2 regions of the Lactiplantibacillus sp. 3062 genome follow, and region 2 is predicted to be linked to the other one. Evidence: predicted binding sites of a transcription regulator. Region 2 holds the regulator's gene; the other holds the start of a gene.
What was found. The regulator HrcA, encoded in region 2, represses chaperone genes, less so after heat shock. The targets are predictions, from matches to a motif close to TTAGCACTCNNNNNNNNNGAGTGCTAA.

Region 1 (7,086 bases), on a different contig from region 2:
TCATCTGTTCTTCCAGGGCGGCAACTGAGCGCTCGAGCTTGCGCTTTTCACGTTGTTGCTGCTTGCTGGCTTGGTAATTTTGCTGGCCTTTGGAGCGGGGAGCAGCAGTTGTGGCACTGGTTGAATCCGCTGCACCGGCTTCAGCAGCTTTTTCGGCCGCTTGGCTAGCAGCCGCAGCCGCGATTTCAGCTTGCTCTTGTTTCTTGTCGATGTAGTAGTCGTAATCACCTAAGAAGAGTTCCGTGCCTTCCGGAGAAACCTCTACGACACTCGTGGCGACTTGGTTAATGAAGTAGCGGTCATGTGACACGAACAAAAGGGTGCCGTCAAAGTCGTTGAGGGCGACTTCCAAAACTTCACGGCTATCGATATCCAAGTGGTTAGTTGGTTCATCTAAGATTAAGAAGTTGTCATTTTGCATGGCAAGTTTGGTCAACAGTAACCGGGCTCGTTCTCCACCAGATAGGGCATGAACGGGTTTATCAACATCTTCACCAGTGAAGAGAAAACTGCCCAAAATGGTACGAATGTCTTTTTCAGGAGTGGTGGGATGTTCATCCCAAAGTTCACTGAGGACGGTTTTTTTGTCGTTTAAATTACGTTGCTCTTGATCGTAGTAGCCCGTAACGACGTTGGTGCCAAAAACGGCCTGGCCTTTAATGAATGGAATCTGTCCCAAAATACTCTTTAGGAAAGTCGATTTTCCAATACCGTTCGGTCCAACAATGGCAATAGCTTCATGTTTCTTAATATTCAAGTTGTCGGGTTCCGAAAGAATCTGACCATCATAGCCCACGGCTGCATCTTTGACGGTCAACACAATGTTGCCGCTTTGTTTAGCCGCATGAAAGCCAAAGTGGGCAGTCTTCTCGTCACTATCAGGGCGGTCAAGGCGGTCCATCTTTGCTAACTGCTTACGCCGAGCCTGGGCCCGTTTTGTCGTAGAAGCACGCACGATGTTACGATTAACAAAGTCTTCAAGCTTGCTGATCTCCGCTTGTTGCTTTTCATAATGTTTCCATTGTGCTTGGATTCGAGCCGCTTTTTCTTGCACAAACTGGTCGTAGTTACCAGTGTAGTGCACCATTTCATGGTGTGATAAGTCATAGACTTCGTTAACGACCCGGTCTAAGAAATAACGGTCATGGCTAACGATTAGCAGCGCACCAGAGTAAGACTGGAGATAGCTTTCCAACCAAGTAAGAGTTTCGACGTCCAAGTGGTTCGTCGGTTCGTCAAGGATAAGCAAGTCCCGTTTTTCAAGTAACAACTTGGCCAAGGCCAACTGGGTCTTTTGTCCACCGGATAGTGCCGTCACCGACTTATCGTACACATCGGCGTCGAATTGGAAGCCGTGCAACACGCCCCGAATCTCAGCTTGGTAGCCGTACCCGTTTTTTTGTTGAAATCCAGTTTGAATCTGATCATAGGTTTTCAGGGTCTGTTGATAAGCCTGCTCATCATTCATGATTGCGGGGTCGCTCAATTGATTTTCGAGCTGGTGCATCCGTTTTTCGATGGCATGTAACTCAGCAAAGACACTACTCATTTCTTCCCAAATCGTATTGTTACTATCCAGTCCTTGGTCTTGCGCCAAGTAACCGATTGTTAAGCCCTTGCGCATTGAAATCTGGCCTTCGTCCGGTACCGTTTCGCCGGCAATCATTTTAAGTAAGGTTGATTTTCCGGCCCCGTTTCGACCGACGAGGGCCACCCGAGCGTGTTCTTGAATATCCATTTGTACGTTATCGAACAAGACATCGGCGCCAAAACGCCGCATAACTTGCTGTACTTGTAGTAAAATCACGCTTTATTAAGCTCCTTTCACATTTAATTCGTGACATAATTGTAGCATATTGTAACGGCCTGACCCAATTATTCGGAATAATAAGTAATTATTATTTCACAAAGTCACGCGTTATGCTAGAATAGTGTCAGCAAATTCACAAACTTTTAATTAGGAGGACACGTCCGAATGGCAGAAACAAAAATTCCACGGGCAACGGCAAAACGGTTACCGATTTATTACCGCTATTTAAATATCTTGCTAGATGCAGATAAGAAGCGGGTCTCATCGACCGAGTTGTCCGAGGCGGTTAAAGTAGATTCAGCAACGATTCGGCGAGATTTCTCGTATTTTGGGGCGCTCGGCAAACGAGGGTATGGATACGATGTTGAAACGTTACTTGCATTTTTCAAAAAGATTTTAAATCAAGACACCTTAACGAATGTTGCTTTAATTGGGGTCGGTAATTTGGGCCACGCCCTACTGAACTTTAATTTTCACAAAAACAGTAATGTCCGCATTTCAGCAGCATTTGATGTCAACGAGGCGATTGCCAATACAGTCCAAAGTGGGGTTCCAGTGTACCCAATGACGGAGCTCAAAAAGCAATTGATCGAACAACAGATTGAGATTGCTATCTTAACGGTGCCAACCACGGTTGTTCAGAAAATTACCGATGACTTGGTTGATGCAAACGTCAAAGGAATCATGAACTTTACGCCGTTACGAATCTCCGTTCCTGAGACAGTACGGGTTCAGAACGTTGATTTGACCAACGAATTACAAACATTGATCTACTTCATTGAACATTACGGTCAGCAATTAGGTGACAATGGTAATGACGATGAAAATGAGACTGAAGATTAATAACTCGCTTTATCTTTGAAATTAAATGGCTATAAAAAGGCTTCTCTGAATTATTCAGGGAAGCTTTTTTAACATACTTAGATCACGAATCATTGATTGTAACGTATAAATATTCGGTGAAAATTAACGTTGAAACGCTAGGTTAGCGCTACCTAGTAATGATACTAGTGCAATAAGCCTAATAACGTGGGTAACACGACCGATGCGTTCATCAGGATGTGAGCCGTCATCGATGTTTGAATCCGACCGGTGTGCTGGTATAACCAGCAGAATAATAACCCGATAAAGGCATAGAGGATAAAGTGACCATCCGCATGTGCAAAGCTAAATAACACACTAGAAATCAAGGCCGCCCCAATCTGACCAGTAACCGCACTTAGATTGCCAAAGATAACTTTGCGGAAGACGATTTCTTCCATAATCGGGGCACCGACAATGATGGCTAAGAAGAAAGCGGGATATTGTTGCCCAACAGTTAAGAGGGTGGTCGTGTTGGTTGACGCTGTTGACTGTCCCAGTAAAGCCGTCATTTTTAAAATGATGACTTGACCAATGATGACTAGGACAAGACCGATCAATCCCCAGATGAACGTCATGAACCAGTTACTTGGTTGTTTTTCAACAACGTTTTTTGTCCGCATGCGACTCGCCAACCAGATGAGTAGGATTGCACCGACTAAGTAGTCGACCGTTTGAATCACGAATACTTGGGCCCCTAGCTGATGGAAAGCAGTCACAAGGACGCTCGGTAGTGCGTAAATAATAAAGTAGATGATAAGAATAAAGATTGATTGGCGGCGATTAACCATCAAGTCACGTCCTTTTAAAAGTTTGATTTAAGATTTATTGATACTTCAATAGTATTCATTATAGTCGATTTGACATTCTTTGACTAATAATTGACAAATCACTTGCAATCTTGAATTAAAATGATATAGTTGACAATGTAATTAGCACTTGAGGTTGAGGAGTGCTAAAAAAGAATAAATGGAGGGATTCACGTGTTAAAACCATTAGGAGATCGCGTTATCTTGCAACAACAAGAAGAAGAAGAACAAACAATTGGCGGTATTGTCATTGCCAATAACGCTAAGGAAAAGCCCCAAAGCGGTAAGGTTGTTGCCGTCAATGACGGTCGTGTTTTAGATAACGGGACAAAAGTTGACCCCAGCGTGAAGGTCGGCGATCAAGTATTATTCGATAAGTATGCCGGTACCGAAGTCAAGTATCAAGGTGCTAAGTATTTGGTATTGCACGAAAAAGATATCGTTGCAATCGAAGACTAATCCATTTAAATTGCGCAACTTAAAATAAATTAAATTCATGAGGTGAATAGAGATAATGGCTAAAGAATTAAAGTTCTCTGAAGATGCACGTTCAGCGATGCTAAAAGGTGTCGATCAATTAGCTGACACAGTTAAGTCAACGTTAGGTCCTAAGGGTCGCAACGTTGTTTTGGAACAATCATATGGTTCACCAACAATTACTAATGATGGTGTAACGATTGCTAAGGCGATCGAATTAGACGATCATTTCGAAAACATGGGTGCTAAGTTAGTTTCTGAAGTTGCTTCAAAGACTAATGACATCGCTGGTGATGGGACGACTACTGCAACGGTCTTAACACAATCAATCGTTAATGAAGGTATGAAGAACGTTACGGCCGGTGCTAACCCTGTTGGCATTCGTCGTGGGATTGAAGAAGCTACTAAGACGGCGGTTGACTCATTACACGCTATGGCACACGAAGTTAAGACGCAAGAAGATATTGCGCAAATCGCTTCTGTATCTTCAGCAAGTGAAGAAACTGGTAAATTGATTGCCGAAGCCATGGAAAAAGTTGGTCATGACGGTGTTATCACGATTGAAGAATCACGTGGTGTTGATACTAGCTTAGACGTTGTTGAAGGGATGCAATTCGACCGCGGCTACTTATCACAATACATGGTTACTGATAATGATAAGATGGAAGCGGATCTTGACAATCCATATATCTTAATTACTGATAAGAAGATTTCAAACATTCAAGATATCTTACCACTATTACAATCCATCGTTGAACAAGGCAAGCCATTGTTGATCATTGCTGATGACATTTCTGGTGAAGCTTTACCAACCTTAGTCTTGAACAAGATGCGTGGGACGTTTAACGTTGTCGCCGTTAAGGCACCCGGTTTTGGTGATCGGCGTAAGGAACAATTACAAGATATCGCTATCTTAACTGGCGGGACGGTTATCACTGACGACCTTGGCCTTGAATTGAAGGACACGACCATCGATCAATTAGGTCAAGCCAACAAAGTTACGGTTACTAAGGATAACACCACCATTGTTGAAGGCGCTGGTTCCAAGGATGCTATCTCAGAACGGGTTGAATTTATCCGTAACCAAATCGGTGAAACAACTTCTGACTTTGACAAAGAAAAGTTACAAGAACGTTTAGCTAAATTAGCTGGTGGGGTTGCCGTTGTTCGTGTCGGTGCCGCTACTGAAACTGAATTGAAGGAACGTAAATACCGGATTGAAGATGCTTTGAACGCAACTCGGGCCGCCGTTGAAGAAGGCTTTGTTGCTGGTGGTGGTACTGCTTTGATTAACGTTATCAAAGATGTTGCTGCATTGAAGGAAACTGGTGACGTTCAAACTGGGATCAACATTGTTAAACGTGCTTTGGAAGAACCAGTTCGCCAAATCGCTGAAAATGCTGGTTTGGAAGGCTCTGTTATCGTTGAAAAAATGAAGGAACAAAAGCCAGGTGTTGGTTTCAACGCCGCAACTGATGAATGGGTTGACATGATCAAAGCTGGTATCGTGGACCCAACTAAGGTAACGCGTTCTGCTTTACAAAATGCCGCTTCTGTTTCAGCCCTTCTCTTAACGACTGAAGCCGTTGTCGCTGAAAAACCTGAAGAAAATGCACCAGCTGCACCAGCCGCACCAAACCCAGGTATGGGCGGTATGATGTAAACAAATCGTAACATTAAGCACTTACTCGGCTGAGTAAGTGCTTTTTTAGTGCTGTTAGGGTGTGAATCGACTAGAATAAAGGTATTGATTTATCCATATTAGAGCGGTAGGATTAGTCGTTAACGCAAAATGTGGGTGCGGTGAAGCACCCACATTTAACTGGTAGTATTTGGCAGGGTAAAGTAGTAGAATCTACTTTGACTCAGTTTACTTTGGGATAATTATTTTGGAATAAAGGAGTTATTATCATGTGGCGTTATTTAAAGCGGTTAGTTATTGGGAAACCGTTAAAAACCATGGACGAGGGTGGGCAAGCACTCACCAAGTTCAAGGCACTGGCGCTGCTATCGTCAGATGCGCTATCATCGGTGGCTTACGGTACTGAACAGATTACGACCGTTTTGATTACACTTTCAGCGGCCGCGTTGATGTATCAATTGTACGTGGCGGCGCTTGTGTTAGTGCTGTTGTTTGCTATTACGATGTCGTACCGACAAATTATTCGGGCTTATCCATCTGGCGGTGGCGCCTACGTGGTGGCAAGTACGAACTGGGGGCGGCCAGCCGGATTAGTTGCCGGGGGATCACTGCTGGTTGATTATATGCTGACCGTAGCGGTTTCCGTCACTTCTGGTACTGAAGCAATCACGTCGGCGATTCCGGCGCTAGCTAATTATCAAGTATTGATTGCCGTACTGATTGTCATCGCCATCATGGCGTTAAATTTGCGTGGAATGCGCGAATCCGCATCATTCTTAACGTTCCCCGTTTATTTTTTCATTATTATGATTATCGGCATGATTCTATGGGGCGTTATGAATATTGCGAGTGGTAACTTAACTTATCACGCCTCCGCAGCAGTTGGAGCACCGGTTCAAGGGATGACCCTGGTGCTGTTCTTACGGGCCTTTTCTTCCGGCTCGTCCTCGCTGACTGGGGTGGAAGCAATCAGTAATGCGGTGCCAAACTTCAAACGACCGAAACGCAAGAATGCGGCGAACACGCTAGCAATCATGTCATTAGTCTTGGCCGTCTTCTTTGGTGGTATTACTTATTTAAGTTATTACTTAGGCGTTAAGCCACAAGTAGACAATACCGTCTTGTCACAAATTGCTACGGCGGTCTTTGGTCACGGCTTATTCTACTACTTGTTACAATTATCGACGGCGTTAATTCTGGCCGTTGCGGCAAATACTGGTTTTTCAGCCTTTCCAATTTTAGCTTATAACTTGGCTAAAGATAAATTTCTACCACATGCTTACATGGATCGTGGGGATCGCTTGGGCTACTCCAATGGGATTATCTCATTGGCGGTCGGGGCAATTGCGTTGATCTTTATCTTTCATGGGAAGACGACGCTTTTGATTCCACTTTATGCGGTGGGGGTCTTTGTCCCATTTACTTTGTCGCAATCTGGTATGATTATTCATTGGTTCCGCGAACGGGGGCAATGGTGGTGGATGAAG
Region 2 (7,086 bases):
AAACTGTCGAGCGCCCAGAACGGCATGTCACAATTAGCAGCTTCAAGCAACGGCAGGCATCTACCTATGACTCGGCAACCCAGACTCAGACGATCTATTTTACGGTCGCTTGTAGTAAAGGGACTTATGTTCGCACGCTAGCGGTGGATGTCGGCAAAGTGCTCGGGATACCCGCTGTGATGAGTGATTTGACCCGATTAAAGAGTGGCGGCTTTACTTTAGATGAAACCGTGACCTTTGAGGAAATCGCGGCCCACGTCGATGCTGGAACGGCCGGAGCATTATTGGCGCCAATTGATAAAGCTTTAAGTCAGTACCCGCGAGTCACGTTAACGGATGAGCAGTGGCAACGGGTCAAGAATGGGGCCTTTATTACGGCGGCAGAAGGGCAACAAACTGATCCAGATGCGAACACGATGGTTGCGTTAGTTTACCAAAACAGCCTAAAATGTCTATATAGTTATCGACCGGACGAACAGCGGTACAAGCCGTTCAAAATGTTTGCGGTCAATTAAGGAGTTTTTGTCATGCAGGTGATTAATTTAAAGTATCCCGTGGCGTTTAGTCAGATTCCCGAAGGACCAATCGTATTGGCCTTAGGATTTTTTGACGGCGTTCACCGTGGACATCAGCAAGTCGTTGCAACGGCACGCCAGGCCGCTCAGGCGCAACACGCCAAACTAGCGGTGATGACGTTTGACCAGCATCCGTCAGTTGTTTTTAAACACACTGATCCGCAGCAAGTCCGTTATTTAACGACAATTGATCAAAAAACGGCATTGATGAGTGAGCTCGGCGTTGACATCTTATATGTACTTCACTTTGATGCCACGGTCGGTGCCATGCCACCCCAAACGTTTGTCGATCAGTTAATTGTTGGATTACACGCACAAACGGTGGTTGCTGGTTTTGATTACACGTACGGGCCAGCTGAAATTGCAAATATGCAGCGTTTGAATGACTATGGTCATAACCGGTTTGAAATCATTGAAGTTCCTAAGGCGGAATTAGATGCTGAAAAGATCAGTTCCACGCGGATTCGCCGCGCTTTGGACGCGGGAGATATCGATACGGCTAACCGGTTACTGGGCTATCAATATGAAACTGCCGGCGAAGTAGTTCATGGTGAAGCGCGGGGCCGAACGCTCGGCTTTCCAACGGCCAACGTTGCTCACGGGCCCAATACCCGGGTTCCCGGAATTGGCATTTACGCGACGATGGTGCAGATTGGGACACGCTGGGTTATGGGAATGGCCTCAGTTGGACGAAATGTCACGTTTGGTGATCACCGACCAATCACGGTTGAAATATACTTATTAGGTTTCCAAGGAGATCTTTATGGCCACAATTTAACGGTGCGTTGGGGGCACCGGATGCGCGGTGAAATTAAATTTGCTGGGGCGGATGCCTTGGTTGCGCAATTAAAGCGGGATGAACAAAACACCCGTGACTATTATGTGGCGCATCCCTTTGTGGTCACACCCCGGATTCAAGTTGCACAACAATCAAATCGTTTGGAGGCACAATGAATGGACACAACAACAATTTTTCAACACGGCACATTAGGCTTACTTGTTCCCGGATTATTTGACGGGACGATTACGGCTGGTGAACTCTTAACCCATGGTGATACGGGTATTGGGACGTTAGACGGTCTCAATGGTGAAGTGATTATTCTAGGAGGTCACGCCTATCAAGCACGTGAGGATGGTCAAATTCGGGAAATTCAGCCCGAAGAGACGTTACCATTTGCATCGGTGCACTTTGAAAAGCCTGATATTAGTGCGCAATTAGCTGCAATCACACAAACTGATTTCGAGCAACAAGTGGTTCATGACTATCGTTTGACCAACGTGTTTGCGGCTATTCGCGTCGATGGGACCTTTGCAAAAGTCAAGACGCGAGTCGCGCCTCGTCAGGAGCCACCGTACAAAACATTAGTCGCGGCAACGGCAACACAACCGGAATTCACCGGTGAACATGTTGACGGAACGATTATTGGCTACTACGCACCGCATTTGTTCCAAGGCGCTACGGTCGGTGGCTTTCACTTACACTTTCTAAGTAAAGACCATCAATTAGGTGGACACTTGCTGGGGTTTGAAGTCGAACAAGCGACGCTGAAAGTTCAACATTTTGCTGACTTTCATGTGCACTTGCCAATCGACAATGAAGCGTACTTACAAGAACAATTTGATAATGAAACCATTGATCATGCCATTAATAAAGCTGAACGTTGATTAGTTTGAAAGCTGATTACCGTTAAGGCCAGGTTTCACTAGAATGTCTGTTGGCAATGTACATCAGGCTAGTCAAAAATCTCGAGAGTCTGTAACTCTTGAGATTTTTTTGTTGTGGCTGGTGTGCTGAGTAATGGCAGCAGAAAAGCGAGTAGTCTGCTAGGCACCATGCTTGCATTGTGAAGGGTGAGGGTGTATATTAGCACTCGTAAGTAAGGAGTGCTAATTGGGGGCGACGGTCAAATAAGTCCAGTCATAGTGGGACTGGGGTCCTAATAATTTAAGCATTCTTTTCTAGAAATACTTTGTCTTTCCTTGACTTTCATCAGGGTGGTTGTTATATTAGTAATTGTGTTAGCACTCCATTAAGTTAAGTGCTAAAAAGAGGTGATGATCACGTTAACTGAACGACAAAGCCTAATTTTAAAGGCCATTGTCCGTGACTATACCGAGGGCGGTAATCCAGTTGGATCCAAATCGCTAGTTCAAGAACTACCGATCAAGGTCAGTTCAGCGACAATTCGTAATGAAATGGCCCGACTAGAAGATTTAGGATTAATCGTCAAAACGCATTTGTCTTCAGGGCGAATTCCATCGATTAAGGGGTATCGGTACTATGTTGACCATATCCTAAAGCCTGAAAAGGTGGACGGCAAAGACTTGAAGGTGATTCAACATTCATTAGGCGGTGAATTTCACAAGATCGATGAGATCGTTGCTCAGTCGGCGGATATCTTGTCGCAACTGACAAGTTACACGACCTTTACATTGCGACCTGAACTTAAAGATAGTCGGTTGAGTGGTTTCAGACTCGTTCCGTTGGGGAATCATCAAGTAATGGCGATTCTAGTGACGAATAATGGTGACGTTGAAAACCAGACGTTTACTATTCCTAGTGACATTACCGGCGATGAGCTGGAACCGGTCGTTCGTTTCATCGACGATCAACTGGTTGGCCTGCCGTTACAAGACGTCCTCCGCCAATTAACGCATGAGATTCCGTTAAAACTTGCACAGTATTTGCAAGATCCAGATGGTTTCTTAGATATTTTTGGCAGTGTGTTGTCCAAGGCAGCTTCCGAGCGCTTTTATGTTGGTGGTAAGTTGAATTTGTTCAACTATACGGACCAGCAGAGCCCTAAAGAGTTACAGTCATTGTACTCGTTACTCGACCAAACGGACCGGTTAGCTAACGTGATTGGTCCACCCGGTCAACGGATTCAAGTCCGAATCGGTAATGAGATCACCAACGATTTGTTGAAGAACTACAGTTTAATTACCGCGACTTACGATGTTGATCAACACGGACAAGGTGTGATTGCCTTGCTCGGGCCGACCGCCATGCCGTATTCACGGATGATTGGACTGATGGGTGCGTTCCAACGAGAATTAGCCCGCAAATTATTAGATTATTACCGGTACTTTGACGAGTGACGGACAGGGAGATGAAAACATTGGCAAAGAAATCAACGCGGACGACGCCGGAAGATTCACAAGCGTCAACAACTGATTCAGCAGCAATGTCAACTGCCAGTGAAGCGACACAGGCAGCGACGAGTGCGACTGATGATCAAGCTGAGCAAACGACAGCGGTCGATCCGACACAACAAATTACTGATCTCAAAGCGCAATTAGATGCGAAAGATGACCAGTTATTGCGTGCACAGGCGGAGATCGTCAACATGCAAAACCGCAACAAAAAAGAACAAGCGGCGCTGTTGAAATATGACGGTCAAGCACTTGCAAAGGATGTCTTACCAGTTCTGGATAACTTGGAACGGGCTTTGGCAACGCCAGCTGACGATGAAGCGGCCCAACAGTTGAAGAAGGGTGTCGAAATGGTCTATGGCCATTTACAGGATGCTTTGAAAAAACATGGGGTCACCGAAATTGCGGCTGCGGGCGAAAAGTTTGATCCCAATATTCACCAAGCTGTTCAAACGGTGCCAGTTGATGATGATCATCCAGCTGATACGGTAGTACAAGTCTTACAACGGGGTTACCTATTGAAAGACCGGACCCTCCGTCCAGCAATGGTTGTTGTGGCACAGTAATTAATCAATAAAAATACTAAATTAAAAAGAGGTTTGTTAATTTATGGCAAGTAATAAAATTATCGGGATTGACCTCGGGACTACTAACTCTGCGGTAGCGGTTCTTGAAGGTAATGAACCTAAGATTATCACCACTCCTGAAGGTGGCCGGACGGTTCCTTCAGTTGTGGCATTCAAAGATGGCGAAACTCAAGTTGGTGAAGTTGCCAAGCGGCAAGCAATCACTAACCCGAATACGGTAGCTTCAATCAAGCGTCACATGGGTGAAGCTGGTTACAAAGTTAGCATCGAAGGTAAGGACTACACCCCACAACAAATCTCAGCAATGATTTTGCAATATATCAAGGGCTTTGCTGAAGATTACTTGGGTGACACGGTTGAAAAGGCCGTTGTGACTGTTCCAGCTTACTTTAATGATGCCCAACGGCAAGCAACTAAGGATGCTGGTAAGATTGCCGGCTTAAACATTGAACGGATTATTAACGAACCAACGGCGGCAGCTTTAGCCTATGGTTTGGATAAGACCGACAAAGATGAAAAGATTTTAGTCTATGACCTTGGTGGTGGGACTTTTGATGTTTCCATCTTGGAATTAGGCGACGGGGTCTTCGAAGTATTATCCACAAATGGTGATACCCACCTTGGTGGTGATGACTTTGACCAAAAGATTATCGACTGGTTAGTTGATGGCTTTAAAGCTGACAACGGTGTTGATTTATCAAAAGACAAGATGGCCTTACAACGGTTAAAGGATGCTGCTGAAAAGGCTAAGAAGGACCTTTCAGGTGTTTCTGAAGCTCAAATTAGTTTGCCATTTATTTCCGCTGGTGCTAGTGGCCCATTGCACTTGGAAACCACGTTAACACGTGCTAAGTTCAATGAATTAACTGCTGACCTAGTTGAAAAGACGCGCATTCCTGTTGAAAATGCCTTGAAGGATGCTGATTTATCGGCTAGTGACTTAGACGTTGTCATCTTGAATGGTGGGTCAACTCGGATTCCAGCTGTTCAAGAAGCTGTTGAAAAGTGGACTGGCAAAGAATCTAACCATTCTATCAACCCTGACGAAGCGGTTGCTTTAGGGGCCGCTGTTCAAGGTGGTGTGATCACTGGTGATGTTAAAGACGTTGTTTTGCTCGATGTTACGCCACTTTCACTTGGTATTGAAACCATGGGTGGGGTCTTCACTAAGTTGATTGACCGTAACACGACGATTCCAACCAGCAAGTCGCAAGTATTTAGTACGGCGGCTGATAACCAACCAGCTGTTGACATTCACGTGCTCCAAGGTGAACGGCCAATGGCAGCGGATAACAAGACGTTAGGTCGCTTCCAATTAACGGATATTCCGGCTGCACCTCGTGGTGTTCCTCAAATCGAAGTTAAGTTTGACATCGATAAGAACGGGATCGTTAACGTATCTGCTAAGGATATGGGAACTAATAAAGAACAAAAGATTACCATCAAGAGTTCATCGGGTCTTTCTGACGACGAAATTGATCAAATGGTCAAGGAAGCCAAGGAAAACGAAGAAGCCGATAAGAAACGTAAAGAAGAAGTTGACTTGAAGAACGAAGTTGACCAATTGATCTTTACTACCGACAAGACTTTGAAAGATCTTGAAGGCAAGGTTTCAGAAGATGAAGTTAAGAAAGCCAAAGATGCTCGTGATGCTTTGAAGAAAGCTCAAGATGATAACAACATTGACGAAATGAAGGCCAAGAAGGACGATTTGAACAAGATCGTTCAGGACTTATCAGTTAAGTTGTATCAACAAGCTCAAGAAGCTCAGGGTGCACAAGGCGGTGCCGACAGTAATGCTGCTGGCAATGCCGACTCAGCCAAGGGCAGTGATGACAACACGGTTGACGGTGATTTCGAAGACTTGGATAAAGACAAGGATAAGAAGTAGCACCGGCAGAACAAAAAGGCCAAGGCCACGTGGCTTTGGCCTTTTTGCTTTAAATATGCTAGTATTAATGAGACTTAATTAAGGTTCATTAGGAGGTTACAATGGCAGAGCAAGACTTATATAAGGTTCTGGGTGTTGAAAAGGATGCCAGTCAGGACGAAATCAAGAAGGCGTACCGCAAGCTTTCGAAGAAGTATCATCCTGATTTGAATCATGAACCTGGCGCGGAAGAAAAGTTTAAAGCTGTCAATGAAGCGTACGAAACGTTAGGCGATGCCCAGAAGCGGGCACAGTATGATCAATTCGGATCGACTGGTGGCCAACAAGGCTTCGGTGGCGCCGGCGGTTTCGGCGGTCAAGACTTTGGTGGCTTCGGCGGCGGTGGCGGCTTTGAAGATATTTTCAGTTCCTTCTTCGGTGGTGGCGCTGGTGGTTCACGGCGTTCTAACCCAACGGCCCCGCAACAAGGCCGAGACTTACAGTATGAGATGACACTGAAGTTTGAAGATGCGATCTTTGGTAAGAAGACGACCATCACCTACAATCGTGAGGAACAGTGTGAGACTTGTGGTGGCTCTGGTGCCAAGCCAGGAACGTCACCAGTGACCTGTTCGAAATGTCATGGTGCTGGCTATATTCAGGTACAGACTAATACGCCACTCGGTCGAATGATGAGCCAACAAGTTTGTGACGTTTGTCATGGAACTGGTAAAGAAATCAAGGACAAGTGTGCCACTTGTGGTGGCTCTGGTCATACTGAACAAAGTCATTCCATCAAAGTGACGGTTCCTGCTGGAGTTGAAGAAGGCCAACAAATGCGGCTTCAAAATCAAGGTGAAGCGGGAACGAATGGTGGCCCTTATGGTGATTTATTCATTAT

Region 1: the regulator HrcA is predicted to act here: its motif matches at 3,604-3,630, upstream of groES (co-chaperone GroES).

What each region holds. Positions count from the first base shown of each region.
Region 1 covers NZ_JBVAYE010000003.1:268,204-275,289, reverse strand. The annotation lists gene ACWQAU_RS07265 (ABC-F family ATP-binding cassette domain-containing protein) at 1-1,807, opposite strand, end outside; gene ACWQAU_RS07260 (redox-sensing transcriptional repressor Rex) at 1,976-2,653, shown strand; gene ACWQAU_RS07255 (CPBP family intramembrane glutamic endopeptidase) at 2,818-3,462, opposite strand; gene groES (co-chaperone GroES) at 3,655-3,939, shown strand; gene groL (chaperonin GroEL) at 3,995-5,620, shown strand; gene ACWQAU_RS07240 (APC family permease) at 5,869-7,086, shown strand, end outside.
Region 2 covers NZ_JBVAYE010000002.1:43,755-50,840, forward strand. The annotation lists gene truB (tRNA pseudouridine(55) synthase TruB) at 1-515, shown strand, start outside; gene ribF (riboflavin biosynthesis protein RibF) at 528-1,529, shown strand; gene budA (acetolactate decarboxylase) at 1,530-2,240, shown strand; gene hrcA (heat-inducible transcriptional repressor HrcA) at 2,631-3,674, shown strand; gene grpE (nucleotide exchange factor GrpE) at 3,695-4,294, shown strand; gene dnaK (molecular chaperone DnaK) at 4,338-6,206, shown strand; gene dnaJ (molecular chaperone DnaJ) at 6,308-7,086, shown strand, end outside.